DNA from 3 places in the Bradyrhizobium sp. STM 3562 genome. Region 1 is predicted to be linked to each of the others. Evidence: predicted binding sites of a transcription regulator. Region 1 holds the regulator's gene; each other region holds the start of a gene.

The links. The regulator LexA, encoded in region 1, represses DNA repair genes until DNA is damaged. The targets are predictions, from matches to a motif close to TGTTCNNNNTGTGTTCNG.
Region 2: ruvC (crossover junction endodeoxyribonuclease RuvC) is a predicted target of LexA. The motif match lies at 2,824-2,841, and genes of this name have one in related genera.
Region 3: P6U23_RS21405 (single-stranded DNA-binding protein) is a predicted target of LexA. The motif match lies at 1,363-1,380, and genes of this name have one in related genera.

The regions. Positions count from the first base shown of each region.
Region 1 is NZ_CP120694.1:4,712,568-4,716,984, reverse strand. Features, by position in the region: partial or broken gene P6U23_RS21925 (ComEC/Rec2 family competence protein) at 1-364, shown strand, start outside; gene P6U23_RS21920 (hypothetical protein) at 421-630, opposite strand; gene P6U23_RS21915 (GDSL-type esterase/lipase family protein) at 910-1,407, shown strand; gene P6U23_RS21910 (hypothetical protein) at 1,408-1,614, opposite strand; gene P6U23_RS21905 (hypothetical protein) at 1,777-2,199, opposite strand; gene lexA (transcriptional repressor LexA) at 2,495-3,187, opposite strand; gene glp (gephyrin-like molybdotransferase Glp) at 3,519-4,417, opposite strand, start outside.
Region 2 is NZ_CP120694.1:7,587,008-7,591,424, forward strand. Features, by position in the region: gene P6U23_RS35125 (metallophosphoesterase) at 1-59, opposite strand, end outside; gene ruvB (Holliday junction branch migration DNA helicase RuvB) at 282-1,328, opposite strand; gene ruvA (Holliday junction branch migration protein RuvA) at 1,657-2,274, opposite strand; gene ruvC (crossover junction endodeoxyribonuclease RuvC) at 2,271-2,798, opposite strand; gene P6U23_RS35145 (YebC/PmpR family DNA-binding transcriptional regulator) at 2,989-3,735, opposite strand; gene P6U23_RS35150 (methyl-accepting chemotaxis protein) at 3,947-4,417, shown strand, end outside.
Region 3 is NZ_CP120694.1:4,607,645-4,612,061, reverse strand. Features, by position in the region: gene P6U23_RS21415 (outer membrane protein) at 1-53, opposite strand, end outside; gene P6U23_RS21410 (outer membrane protein) at 310-1,080, opposite strand; gene P6U23_RS21405 (single-stranded DNA-binding protein) at 1,518-2,009, shown strand; gene P6U23_RS21400 (DUF2306 domain-containing protein) at 2,028-2,426, shown strand; gene gyrA (DNA gyrase subunit A) at 2,598-4,417, shown strand, end outside.

The DNA.
Region 1 (4,417 bases):
ATGCGATGAGGCCGGCTGCGTGGTGGCGATGGCCGACGGCGCCTTTGTCGCGCAGGCGCTGCGCGCGGACGCCTTGCTTGATGATTGCGATCGCGCCGCGCTTGTTGTGACGATCCATCAGGCGTCGAAGGATTGTGCGGCCGCCGTGATCGACCGCGATCGGCTGCGGCGACAAGGGGCGCTGGCATTGCGGCGCGACGGGAGCGGCTTTGACGTCGAGGCGGTGAGGCCGCGCGGCTTTGACCGGCCGTGGTCTCCGGCAGCAGCCTATGCCGAGACCGATACGGCCAATCTGTCGCGCCCGGCTGCGCAGCGCGGCAAGGACGCCACGCCCTCCGAATCCGATCTGCAGCCGGACGACTGACAAAATTTGCAAAGAACTCCGGCGCTGGGCCGGAGTTTTTCTCGTTCGCGGGGCCGTCAGTGACCGGCGGGAGCCGACCAGCCGCCCGAGTACACCCCGAGCCCGCTCGACGATGCGGCGGCGTTGTTGGAATTGCGGAATTGCTGGCTGGTCGTCGCAGCCGGCGGGGCCTTGCGGGTGCGATCGTGCTCAGCGGCGGAAGCGGCCTGAACGGTCGTTGCGGCAATCAGCAGGGCGCCGAGGGTAGTGAGAACGGCCTTGCGCATGGGGTATCTCCTCATTGCTGACGCTTAGTGAAGCGGGAGCGCTTCGGGTGTTGTTGCGTCGGCAGGTCACGTAGTGCGGGAGCATGAGTCCGGGAACCCGGGAAAACCGGAAAGGACTATTCGCCAGCAGTGAACAATCGGGTCTTGCTCCGCCGTCATCCTCACCTTGGCGGATCTGGAGGCCCCGCGGCGGTTTCAGGGCCGTGTGTGCTTGACGCTCGACATCTGGGATGCTGATGCACCGAGCTATTGCTGTAGAATCAAATTCAGGATCTGAAGATGAGCGTCATATCCAGACTGCTTCTTCCACTTGTCGCGTTGGCGGTTTTCTTTCAGCTTGGCGGAGCACATGCCGCGACTGTCGTCGCCCTCGGTGCGAGCAACACCGCCGGCAAGGGCGTCTCGCCTGACCAGGCGTACCCGGCACAGCTTGAGGCGATGCTTCGTGCGCGAGGCTTGGACGTCAACGTGATCAATGCGGGCATCAGCGGTGACACCACGGGCGGCATGATGGCTCGGCTGGAAAGCGCAGTTCCGAAAGGGACCAAGGTCGTGATTCTTCAGCCCGGCGGAAATGATCTGAGAAAGGGAGCGCCCAACTACACCATTGAGTTGCAACGTCGGCTCACGGCGATGGGGGTCAGGGTTGTCATGCTGCCAAACGGAATGTTCCGGGGCAAACCGCACCAGCCTGATGGCATGCATCTGACTCCGGAGGGCTACCACATGCTCGCGCAACAGCTCGTTGGTCCCGTCGCCAGTGCATTGCGGAAGTAGCTAAGCGATCTCTCCGCTCTGAGAGCCGGCCGCAGCCGGCTCTCGGCGCATATCATCTTGAGCGATATCGAAGGCGCCCAGGTGAAATTCTTCGGCGATGCCGTCGCCGCTGCCCGGCAGCCTGACCAGCGTAAACGCCGCGTTGGGAAATTGCTGCCAGATGCCGATATCTTCGGCCGTCACCGTGAGCCAGCCAAACGTAAACATATAGCGGCCAGGCTGCGCCACCCGCCCGGCCTTCTGCCACGTGATCTTGTTGACCACAGGTCAGCTCCAAGGACGCGTTTACAAACCACTCAAAAATCACGTTCGATACGCGCGCGGCACCGCCGGCAAAAACCGGCGGAACCATCGATTGCGCTAACTGTCTCAGTCGACCGGCAACCGCCGCGTCGCGGGCGTCGTCTCCGCGGTGTGCGCGGGCGTGCCGACAGGGTGCGTCACCGGCAACTGCAGCACTGTTACCCGCTGGCCCTCGCAGAGCAGGGTCACCAGCACGTGGCTGCCATCCGGAAATTCGATCGCATCATGATGACGATCGGGAATGTGCGTATCGATGGTGTTGAATTTTCCGACACGGAAGTTGACGGTCCGCGTCCAGATCCATCGATTGTCATAGCGAACGTTGTCGGCGAAGGCGAGCTCGGTGCCCGGCAGCATGCAGACCGCGACCGTCGGATCGCTCTCTGATGCAAAACCGCGGGTCGAGGTGCCGCGGAATGTCGTGGTGATCAGCGTTTCGCCAACCTGAGCGGGACGTGACGCCACGGCATGCAGGCTATAGTCACACATCGGATTGCTCCTCGCTTGAGATAGTCAACCCGCGCTCTTTCGAGGCGCAGGCCTCTATCAGAGTGGACGAGCCCTCCAGTCTCAGAGGGCTTGTGGGCGATTATGCGGCCCGCAATGGCGAAGTGCGATCACATCCGTTTGACTGTGTGCATTTCCTTTGAGCGTCAGCGCTCGACGTGTGCATCGCATCCATTGCTGGCGGGGCACAAACTCCAACTCTGCCGGAATCGGCATCCGGCAGTGCCAACGCAATCGCAGTCGCGCGCCTCACGTGCGTCAGGCGCGCGCAGACAGTTTAGTACTTTCGGTAGAGCCCGACCAGCTTGCCCTGAATCTTGACGCGGTTCGGCGGCAGGATGCGCACCTCGTAGGCGGTGTTCGCGGGTTCCAGCGCGATCGAGGCGCCGCGACGGCGGAAACGCTTCAGCGTCGCTTCCTCGTCGTCGATCAGCGCGACCACGATGTCGCCAGTATCGGCGGTCTCATTTCGCTGGATCAGCGCCATGTCGCCGTCGAGAATGCCGGCATCCACCATGGAGTCGCCGCGCACCTCCAGCGCATAATGCTCGCCGGAGCCGAGCATATCCGGCGGCACGCTGATCGTATGGCTGCGGGTCTGCAGCGCCTCGATCGGCGTGCCGGCCGCGATGCGGCCCATCACCGGAACGGCCACCGGACGCTCGCCATCATCGGCGGCCGCGCCGCGTCCCTTGCCGAGATTGCCTTCGATGACGCTGGGCGTGAAGCCGCGGCGGCCGGAGGTCGCCGGCGACAGTTCGGGCAGCTTGATCACCTCGATGGCGCGGGCGCGGTTCGGCAGGCGACGAATGAAGCCGCGCTCCTCAAGTGCGGTGATGAGGCGATGGATTCCCGACTTCGAGCGCAAATCGAGCGCATCCTTCATCTCGTCGAAGGAGGGCGGAACGCCAGCCTCTTTCAGCCGCTCGTTGATGAAACGCAGAAGTTCATACTGTTTGCGCGTAAGCATCGCGACCAATCCCCAGGTTGATGTCGTTCGATTCCGGGATGTCGGAGCCGTCGGCTCCCCCTAGATCGTCGAAACAAATCATGAACGGACACTATATGTTCGATAAGTGTTCCGCAACCACTTAATTTCCGGTGAACGCGATTAGTTTGCGTGAAAAGCGCGCGCGGAACCTTAGTCCGCTCGCGTGCGTGCTCGCAAGATGCGCGAACGGCACGATGCGCGAGCGGATGCCGCCGATCTCGCCCGAATCATGCCGGCCACATGCGCCGTCATTTGCGGATTTCGACACTTCGCATCGTCCCGGAACGATGGTGCAAGTCATCGAGCGCAGCTATTCCGGCAGCCGCAGGATCTCGCAAGGCGAGCCGGCCTTCGCCGCCGGCGCAAAGGGCGGGCGGATCACCAGTACCCGGGCGCGCGAGAGATAGTTGAGCAGCGAGGAGTCCTGCCGGGTGACCGGTGTTGCGATCGGGGCGCCCTCGGCGCGGTCATCGAGCGTTGCGCGCAAGTAATCCTCGCGCACGTCATTGGGCCCGATGTCGCGGCCGAGCAGGGCGGCCTCGCGGGCGTGATGGATGGTCTTGCGGCCGGAAAGCGCGCGGATTAGCGGCACCACGAACAGCAGGGTGCAGACATAAGACGAGACGGGATTGCCGGGGACGCCGACGACGCGCATGGCACCGAGCCGGCCGTGCATCATCGGTTTGCCGGGCCGCATGGCGATCTGCCAGAACGCGATGCTGACCCGCTCGGCTTCCAGCGCCTTCTTGACGAGATCGTGGTCGCCGACCGACGCGCCGCCGGTGGTGACCAGGATGTCGGCGCCCAGATCGCGGGCGCGGCGGATACCGGCGACGGTCGCCTCCATGGTGTCAGCGGCGACGCCGAGATCGACGACCTCGGCGCCCTCGCTGCGCATCAGCGCGCGCAGGGCGTAGCCATTGGAATAGACGATCTGGCCCGGACCCGGCTCGGTGCCCGGCATCACCAATTCGTCGCCGGTGGCGAGCAGGGCGACCTTGGGGCGGCCGCGCACCGGCAGTTCCGGATAATTCATGCTGGCGGCGAGCGAGAGATCGCGGTCGGTCAGACGGCTTCCCGCCTCGAGCAGGACGTCGCCTTGCCGAAAGTCGACGCCGGCGGGGCGGATATGCCGGCCGAGGATCGCGGCTTCCTTGATTGTGATGGCGCCGCCGTCGGCAACCGTGTCTTCCTGGATCACCACGGCAT
Region 2 (4,417 bases), 2.9 Mb from region 1:
GAGGTGCCAAAAGCGCCGAATCCGGCGAGAAGTTTCAGGAAGCGACGACGTGAAAACATGCGGGCTCAGCGGTGATGCGCGCTTGCCGTATTGCGCAATTGAAGCGGAAATTGGATAGCCCGCCGCGGTGGCCGGCAAAAGGTTAATTTCCGGTCATGCTGAACGTCGCATAGGCCCAAATGGATTGCGCAAGGGGGCGTCGCGCAATCATCGCGGCACGTCGCGCTCGATATCCTTGCGAGGATCAATGACGAGTGAAGGCGATGTCGGCAGCGACGATATCAGTCCTCGTCACTCCCGAACAGTCCGAACTGCGCGGGATCACGCGAGGGCTCGGCGAGCCCGAGATGGCGGAAAGCGTGCGAGGTCAATACACGTCCGCGCGGGGTGCGCTGCAGATAGCCGCACTGGATGAGATAAGGCTCGATGATGTCCTCGATCGCATCGCGCGGCTCCGACAAAGCCGCCGCCAGCGTTTCCACGCCGACCGGCCCGCCGCCATAGTTCATGGCGATCGTGGTGAGATAGCGCCGGTCCATGGCGTCCAAGCCGGCGGCATCGACTTCCAGCGCGCTCAGCGCATGATCGGCAATCGCGCGGTCGATGGACTCCGCGTCAGCGGCGGAAGCGAAATCGCGTACACGCCGCAGCAGCCGGCCGGCGATGCGCGGCGTGCCGCGGGCGCGGCGCGCGATTTCGTTGGCGCCATCGCCCGTCATGCCGACCTTGAGCACGCGCGCGCCGCGACTGACGATCTTTTCCAGCTCTTCGATGGTGTAGAAGTTGAGCCGGATCGGAATGCCGAAGCGGTCGCGCAGCGGATTGGTCAGGAGGCCGGCGCGGGTGGTGGCGCCGACCAGCGTGAATTTCGCCAGCTCGATCTTCACCGAGCGCGCCGCCGGGCCCTCGCCGATGATGAGGTCGAGCTGAAAGTCCTCCATCGCGGGATAGAGCACCTCTTCCACCGCGGGGCTCAAGCGATGGATCTCGTCGATGAAGAGCACGTCGCGCTCTTCGAGGTTGGTCAGCAGCGCGGCGAGATCGCCGGCCTTGGCGATCACGGGGCCGGAAGTGGCGCGAAAGCCGACGCCGAGCTCGCGGGAGACGATCTGCGCCAGCGTCGTCTTGCCAAGACCGGGAGGGCCGACGAACAGCACGTGATCCAGCGCCTCGCCGCGCTTGCGCGCAGCCTCGATGAAGATCGAGAGATTGGCGCGCGCCTGCGCCTGGCCGACGAACTCGGACAGGTTCTGCGGACGCAGCGCGCTATCAGCCGCATCCTCGTTGCGGCGCTCGGGTGTCACGATGCGGGAGGGGGTGCTGGTCATGCCTGCCAACGCACAACGCTGGCAGTTCTCCCTCTCTCCGTCCTTACGGGGACGCAACGCGCAAAGCCCGCGTTGAGAGGGCCGGGGTGAGGGGCTGCTTGCCCGAGCACGGTGCGCGGAGAGTCCCCCTCGCCCGGATCGCATCGGCGATGCGATCCGACCTCTCCCCGCAGGCGGGGCGAGGTGAAGAGAACTCCCGCTTGGAGTGTTGTAGGGTGGGCAAAGGCGCTCCTGGCGCTGTGCCCAGCATCCTTCCATTCGAACCCATGCATGGCAGGCACGCTGCGCTTTGTCTGCCCTGCGATCACTCCGCTGAGATGCGAGACCATCACTTCGCCAATTCCTTCAGGCCCAGCCTGATCAATTGCGCCGTCTCCGCGTTCTCCCCCGCATTACGCGCGGCGGAGGCAATCGCGGCGGCGGCCTGCGGCTGGCCGTAGCCGAGATTGACCAGCGCCGAGATCGCGTCGGCGACAGGGCGCGGGGCGCGGGCCTCGTCGACCGCGCCGGCCAGATGCACCACCGCGGGATCGACATCGGCAAAGCCGGGGGCCTTGTCCTTCAGTTCCGTGACGATGCGCTCGGCGACCTTGGGGCCGACGCCGGGGGTGCGTGTCACGGCCGCCTTGTCGCGCAGTGCAATCGCATTGGCAAGCTCGGCCGGCGGCAGCGTGCCGAGCACGGCGAGCGCAACTTTGGCGCCGACGCCCTGCACCGTCTGCAGCAAGCGAAACCACTCGCGCTCGATGTCGCTTCTGAAGCCGAACAGTTTGATCTGGTCCTCGCGGACGTAGGTTTCGATCGACAGCACCGCGGCCTCACCGGGCGTGGGCAGCGCCTGCAGCGTGCGCGCCGAACAATGCACCTGATAGCCGACGCCGCCGACGTCGAGGATGACGAAATCCTCGCCGTAGGAATCGATCAGGCCCTTCAGCTTGCCGATCATATGCCGACCACCTTGAGCCGCAGGCTCGCGCTCTGGCGATGGTGCGCATGGGTGATCGCGACCGCCAGCGCGTCAGCGGCATCGGGCGATTTCGGCTCGGCCTTGGGCAGGAGGATTTTCAACATCACCGCGATCTGGTTCTTGTCGGCATGGCCCGCGCCGACCACGGTCTTCTTCACCTGGTTCGGCGCATATTCGGACACCGAGATGCCGAAACTTGCCGGCACCAACATGGCGACCCCGCGCGCCTGGCCCAATTTGAGGGTGGCGACGCCGTCCTTGTTGACGAAGGTCTGCTCGACCGCGGCTTCCGCCGGGCTGAAATCGCGCAGCACCGCGGCCAGGCCATCATGAATCACCAGCAGGCGGCTCGCGAGCGGCAGATGGTCCGGCGGCTCGACCGAGCCGCAGCCGACAAAGGTCAGGCGGTTGCCATCACTCTCGACCACGCCCCAGCCGGTACGGCGCAGGCCCGGATCGATGCCAAGGATGCGGATTGGGGCGCGAATCGATGCGGGTGCCATGGGCTAGTGATAGCCTCTGGCGAGAAGCAACGAAACAGGAACGGGGCGACATACCCGGGGAAAGCGCGGCTTGTGTCTTTGGCACGTCATTCCGGGGCGCCTCGAAGAGGCGAACCCGGAATCTCGAGATTCTCAGGTGCGCATGCGCACCATAGTTCGATGCTTCGCATCGCCCCGGAATAACGGAGTCCTAACCCCCCACTTTCGCCATCAGCGCGTCGGAGATCTCGAAATTGGCGAACACGTTCTGCACGTCGTCGTGCTCGTTCAGCATGTCCATCAACTTCAACAGCTTCTCGCCGGTCTCGTCATCGACGGCAACCGTATTCTGCGGCTTCCAGGTCAGCGCCGCCTTGCGCGGCTCGCCGAACTTGGCCTCCAGCGCTTTTGCGACCTCGCGGAAGCTTTCCGGGGATGTATAGATCTCGTGGCCGCTCTCGCTCGAGCTCACGTCATCGGCGCCCGCCTCGATCGCCGCGTCCAGCATCGCATCGTCGGAGGCGACGCTGGCATCATACTCAATCAGCCCGACGCGATCGAACATGAAGGCGACCGAACCGGTTTCGCCGAGATTGCCGCCTGATTTGGTGAAATAGGAGCGGATGTCGGAGGCGGCGCGGTTGCGGTTGTCGGTCAGCGCCTCGACGATGATGGCGACCCCGCCGGGGCCATAACCTTCGTAGCGGATCTCGTCATAGTTCTCGCCCTCGCCGCCGATCGCCTTCTTGATCGCCCGCTCGATATTGTCCTTCGGCATGTTCTCCTGCCGCGCGGCGACCACCGCCGCGCGCAGCCGCGGATTCATGGCGGGATCGGGCGTGCCGAGCTTGGCGGCAACCGTGATTTCGCGGGCCAGCTTGCCGAACAGCTTCGACTTCTGGGCATCCTGCCGGCCCTTGCGGTGCATAATGTTCTTGAATTGGGAATGTCCGGCCATGCGACGTCTCTTGGAATCGACCCCGGAATCGCCCGGGGGTGGAAGGCGCGGCGTTATAGGCCGCGGGACCGCCAAAATCAAAGATTTGGCACTGCCCCTCAGCATGTAGGTATTTGGTTCTGCCCACGAAACAGGCAAGTGTTAACCACGACTTCACGCGTCGGTGGAAGAATGGGGAACCTCAACTTGCTTTCCCGTTCCCAGAGCAACCATGGCGTTCGGTTTTTTTCGCAAACGCGTGCCCGAGCCGGTCGCGCCCGCGCCGGCGGCGAAAGCGCCGGAGCCGGCCCTTGCGACCGATGCCGGCCCAGAATCGGATTCAACGAGCGAACTCCTCGAGCTCCTGGAACTGGAGCTTGGCGGCACCATCCGCCAGCTCGAGCGGGCGGCGCACTCGGTTGCGGCCGGCGCCGAGGCAACCGCCGCGACACTCGCCACCATCCGCGAACGCACCGACGCGCTGACCGGTCGCAGCAGCACCGCCCAGGGCACTGCAACCACCTTCACACAGGCCGCCGAGAAGTTCACCCGCTCCGCGGAAGGCATCGGCGCGCAGGTGCGCGATGCCGGCAAGCTCGCCGATCTCGCCACCGCCGCCGCCAGGGAGGCACGCACCAATGTCGACCGCTTGCGCGAATCCTCCGCGGCCATCGGCAATGTGGTCAACCTGATCGCGCAGATC
Region 3 (4,417 bases), 100 kb from region 1:
GGGGCAATCCCCATAGCCGCCAAACTCACGCCGACCAGCAAAGCCTTTTTCATTTTCTTCTCCAATCCATTTTCTTAAGGCCACCGGCCGCAACCAGCAGCGGAATCAATTGAACCGCAGCAAGCTATAGCGAAGCGGATTGCAAAATGCCGTCACCAAAAAAACGCAGGTGTTTCACAAATGCACAGTGGTTAAGCGCTGGTTGATGAGAATCCGGGCTGGCTCGATCGGACTGTTGCGGACAGGCAACAAAAAGGCCGGCAAAAAGCCGGCCTTTTTAGAGCAATTTAGTCGAACTGTCGGCGAGGATCAGTACCTTCCGACGACAGGACCGCCCCAGCGGTAGTTCACCCGGACGGTTGCCATGTCGACGTCCTGCTTGATGCTATCGGTGCGCGAGAACGCGCCGGCAGGAGCCGTGAGCGTAAAGGTCTGGCGGCCCATGAAGAGATGGTCGTATTCGACGCCAACCGACCAGTTCGGTGCGAAGCCGACCTCAACGCCGGTTCCGATCGCGCCGCCCCAACGGGCCTCGTCAGCCCGGTCGAACACCGTGCCAGTCGCAGTCAGGAGGCCTTGGTACTTATTGTGGGTCACGGCGGCGCCGCCCTTCACGTACCAGAGCACATTGCTCCAGGCGTAGCCGACCTGGCCGGTGATCAAACCGACAGCATCGACCTTGGTCTGGTTCGTGGCGGCAAACCCGAAGATCGGTGAGGCGACGCTGACGTTCGATCCCTTGAAGTCGGCCCAGTCACCCTGGCCCTCGACGCCGAACACCCAGTTGGCCGCCTGCCAGCGATAGCCGATCTGGCCGCCGACCATGCCGCCGCTGGCGTCATGACAGCCTTCCGAAACGGTCGGAACGGTCGCGCCTGCGGGGGTCGCGGTGTTGGTCCAGCAATTGTGGCTCCAGCCACCACCGCCGTTGATGCCGATGTAAAAGCCGCTCCAATCATAGATCGCGGCCACCATCGGGGGAGCCTTGGTGTAGGGCCGTGCGGCAAGATCCGCTGCGCTCGCCGGAGCCGCAGCGCTCAATGCGATCAACCCGACCGCACCCAGCAAAATCCCTTTCATCGTACCGTCCCCGGACCCTACGCTTCCCTAAGTTCCCCAGAAGCGCCCTCAAATAGCAGTCGCGACCGCCCATGCGATCCAAACTCAGCCGGTATATATCCCTATTGAACCGGAAATGCCGTCTCTGAAATGCAACACTCGGTGGAGAACTGCGCAGTGGCTAAGCTAATGGACATCCATGGTTTTTCGGTGCCTTGCGCGGCATGCGGAGGGTGGCTGCCGGCCGTTTGGGGGAAGGCTCTTCGAGAAGGCGGACGCGGACCGCATTGGGGTCCCGTTTCCTGGAACAAAACTGGAACATGGCCTGCGGCGGTGCTATATATGGGGATAAATTCAGGAATGGCCGGGCTTAAGCGCGCTGCAAGCGTATAGGGTCGGCGGCTTAGGGCAGGCCGGTGCCGGCCGAGCCTTCCGATTTTTCAGCGTGGAGAGTGGCGATGGCGGGAAGCGTGAACAAGGTGATCCTGGTCGGAAATCTTGGCAAGGATCCGGAGATTCGGCGGACCCAGGATGGCCGGCCGATCGCCAATTTGAGCGTAGCGACCTCGGAGACCTGGCGCGACCGGGCGACCGGCGAGCGCAAGGAAAAGACCGAGTGGCACCGGGTGGTGATCTTCAACGAAGGGCTTGCCAAGGTTGCCGAGCAATATCTGAAGAAAGGCGCCAAGGTTTACGTCGAGGGGCAACTGCAGACGCGCAAATGGACCGACCAGAGCGGCGCCGAGAAATACACCACCGAAGTCGTGCTGCAGGGCTTCAATTCCAACCTGACCATGCTTGATGGCCGCGGCGGCGGCGGAAGCTTTGGCGCCGACGATACGGGTGGCGATTTCGGAGCGATCGGACCGTCGTCCTCTGGTCCTGCGCCGCGTCGCGCCGTGCCGGCCGGCGCCCGCAACAGCGACATGGATGACGACATCCCGTTCTGAGCGCCGCATGAGGCTTGATTGAGTCTTGCGCCACTGCTCGAGGCCGCGCCTGCGATCCCGCTTCACGCGTCGGCGGCGATGGCGGCCTTCGTGCTCGGCGTGGTGCAGCTTGCGGCGCCCAAGGGCACCTTGCCGCATCGGACCTTGGGATGGATCTGGGTGGCGCTGATGGGGATGGTTGCGATCAGCTCGTTCTGGATTCACGAGCTTCGCTTGCGCGGCCCCTTCAGCCCGATCCACTTGCTCTCGATCTTCACGCTCGCCGTGCTTCCGTTTGCGGTCTGGAAGGCCCGCCGTCATGAGGTCGGGGCGCATCGCAGGTCGATGATCATGCTGTTTTCGGGCGCGCTGGTCGTCGCCGGCCTGTTCACGCTTCTGCCCGGGCGCATCATGCATCAGGTGGTGTTCGGCCCCTGAAACGAGGCGCCAGGAAAAGCCCGGCTGCGGGTCGTCGATGAGGGGGCCTGATCGCCCCGTAAGTAACTGGAAAAACGAAGAGAAAAACGATCCTCTCGGGTCGGTTGGGGGTGGTGAAAACTGCCCCCATGCGCTATATGATTCTTAGCTAAAGACTGACCGGATTTCCCCTTGTCTGAACCTGAAGATAACAAGCCCGGCGAGCCGTCGGGACCTTCCGACATTCGTCCCGTTTCCATTCTCGATGAGATGAAACGCTCCTACCTCGATTACGCCATGAGCGTAATCGTGGCGCGTGCGCTGCCCGATGCGCGCGACGGGTTGAAGCCGGTGCATCGCCGCATCCTCTACTCGATGTACGAGCAGGGGCACACGCCGGAAAAGAAATACGTCAAATCCGCGCGCGTCGTCGGCGACGTCATCGGTAAATATCACCCACACGGCGACCAATCGATTTACGACGCGATGGTCCGCATGGCGCAGGATTTTTCCATGCGCGTGCCGTTGATCGATGGCCAGGGCAACTTCGGTTCGGTCGACGGTGATCCGCCCGCGGCTTATCGTTACACGGAAGCGCGCCTGGATCGATCCGCCATTCCGCTTCTCGATGACATCGACAAGGACACGGTCGACTTTCAGCCCAACTACGACAACTCGGATAAGGAACCGTCGGTCCTTCCGGCAAAATTTCCGAACCTTCTTGTCAACGGCGCCGGCGGCATCGCCGTCGGCATGGCGACCAATATTCCGCCGCACAATCTCGGCGAAGTGATCGACGCCTGCGTGGCGCTGATCGACAATCCGTCGCTCACGATCGACGAGCTGATCAGCATCATTCCCGGACCGGACTTCCCGACCGGCGGCATCATTCTGGGCCGCCAGGGCATCCGCTCCGCCTATCATCTCGGTCGCGGCTCGATCGTGATGCGGGGCAAGGTGACGATCGACACGATCCGGAAGGATCGCGAGGCGATCATCGTCACGGAGATCCCCTACCAGATCAACAAGGCGACCATGGTCGAGCGCATCGCCGATCTGGTGCGCGAGAAGAAGATCGACGGCATCGCCGACCTGCGCGACGAATCCGACCGCGAGGGCTTTCGTGTCGTGATCGAGCTGAAGCGGGATGCCATGGCCGACGTGGTGTTGAACCAGCTCTACAAGTTCACGCCGCTGCAAACGAGTTTCCCCGCCAATATGTTGGCGCTCGACGGCGGCCGGCCGCAGACGATGAATCTGAAGGACCTGCTGACGGTCTTCGTCAATTTCCGCGAACAGGTGGTGACACGCCGCACCAAATTCCTGCTCGCCAAAGCGCGCGACCGTGCCCACATCCTGGTCGGTCTCGCCATTGCGGTTGCCAACATCGACGAGATCATCCGCGTGATCCGCACGTCGCCAAATCCCGAAGCCGCGCGCGAGACGTTGATGTCGCGCGACTGGCCGGCGCGGGACGTCGAGGCGATGCTCACGCTGATCGACGATCCGCGCCACCGGCTCTCGCCCGACGGTACGATCCGGCTCTCGCTGGAGCAGGCCAGGGCGATCCTCGATTTGCGTCTGCAGCGCCTGACCGCGCTCGGCCGGGAGGAAATCTCGGACGAGTTGGACAAGCTGAAGGCCGAGATCAACGATTATCTCGACATTCTGCGCTCGCGTGCGCGCGTGCAGGCAATCATCAAGACCGAACTCGCCGCGATCAAGGAAGAGTTCGCCACGGCGCGCAAGACAACGATCATCGAGCAGGAAGGCGAGGTCGAAGACGAGGACCTGATCCAGCGCGAGGATATGGTGGTCACGGTTTCGCATGCGGGCTATGCCAAGCGCGTGCCGCTGTCGGCCTATCGCGCGCAGCGCCGCGGCGGCAAAGGCCGGGCCGGCATGCAGACCCGCGAAGAGGATTTCGTCAGCCGCCTGTTCGTAGCCTCGACCCATACGCCGGTGCTGTTCTTCTCCTCACGCGGCCAGGTCTACAAGGAAAAGGTCTGGCG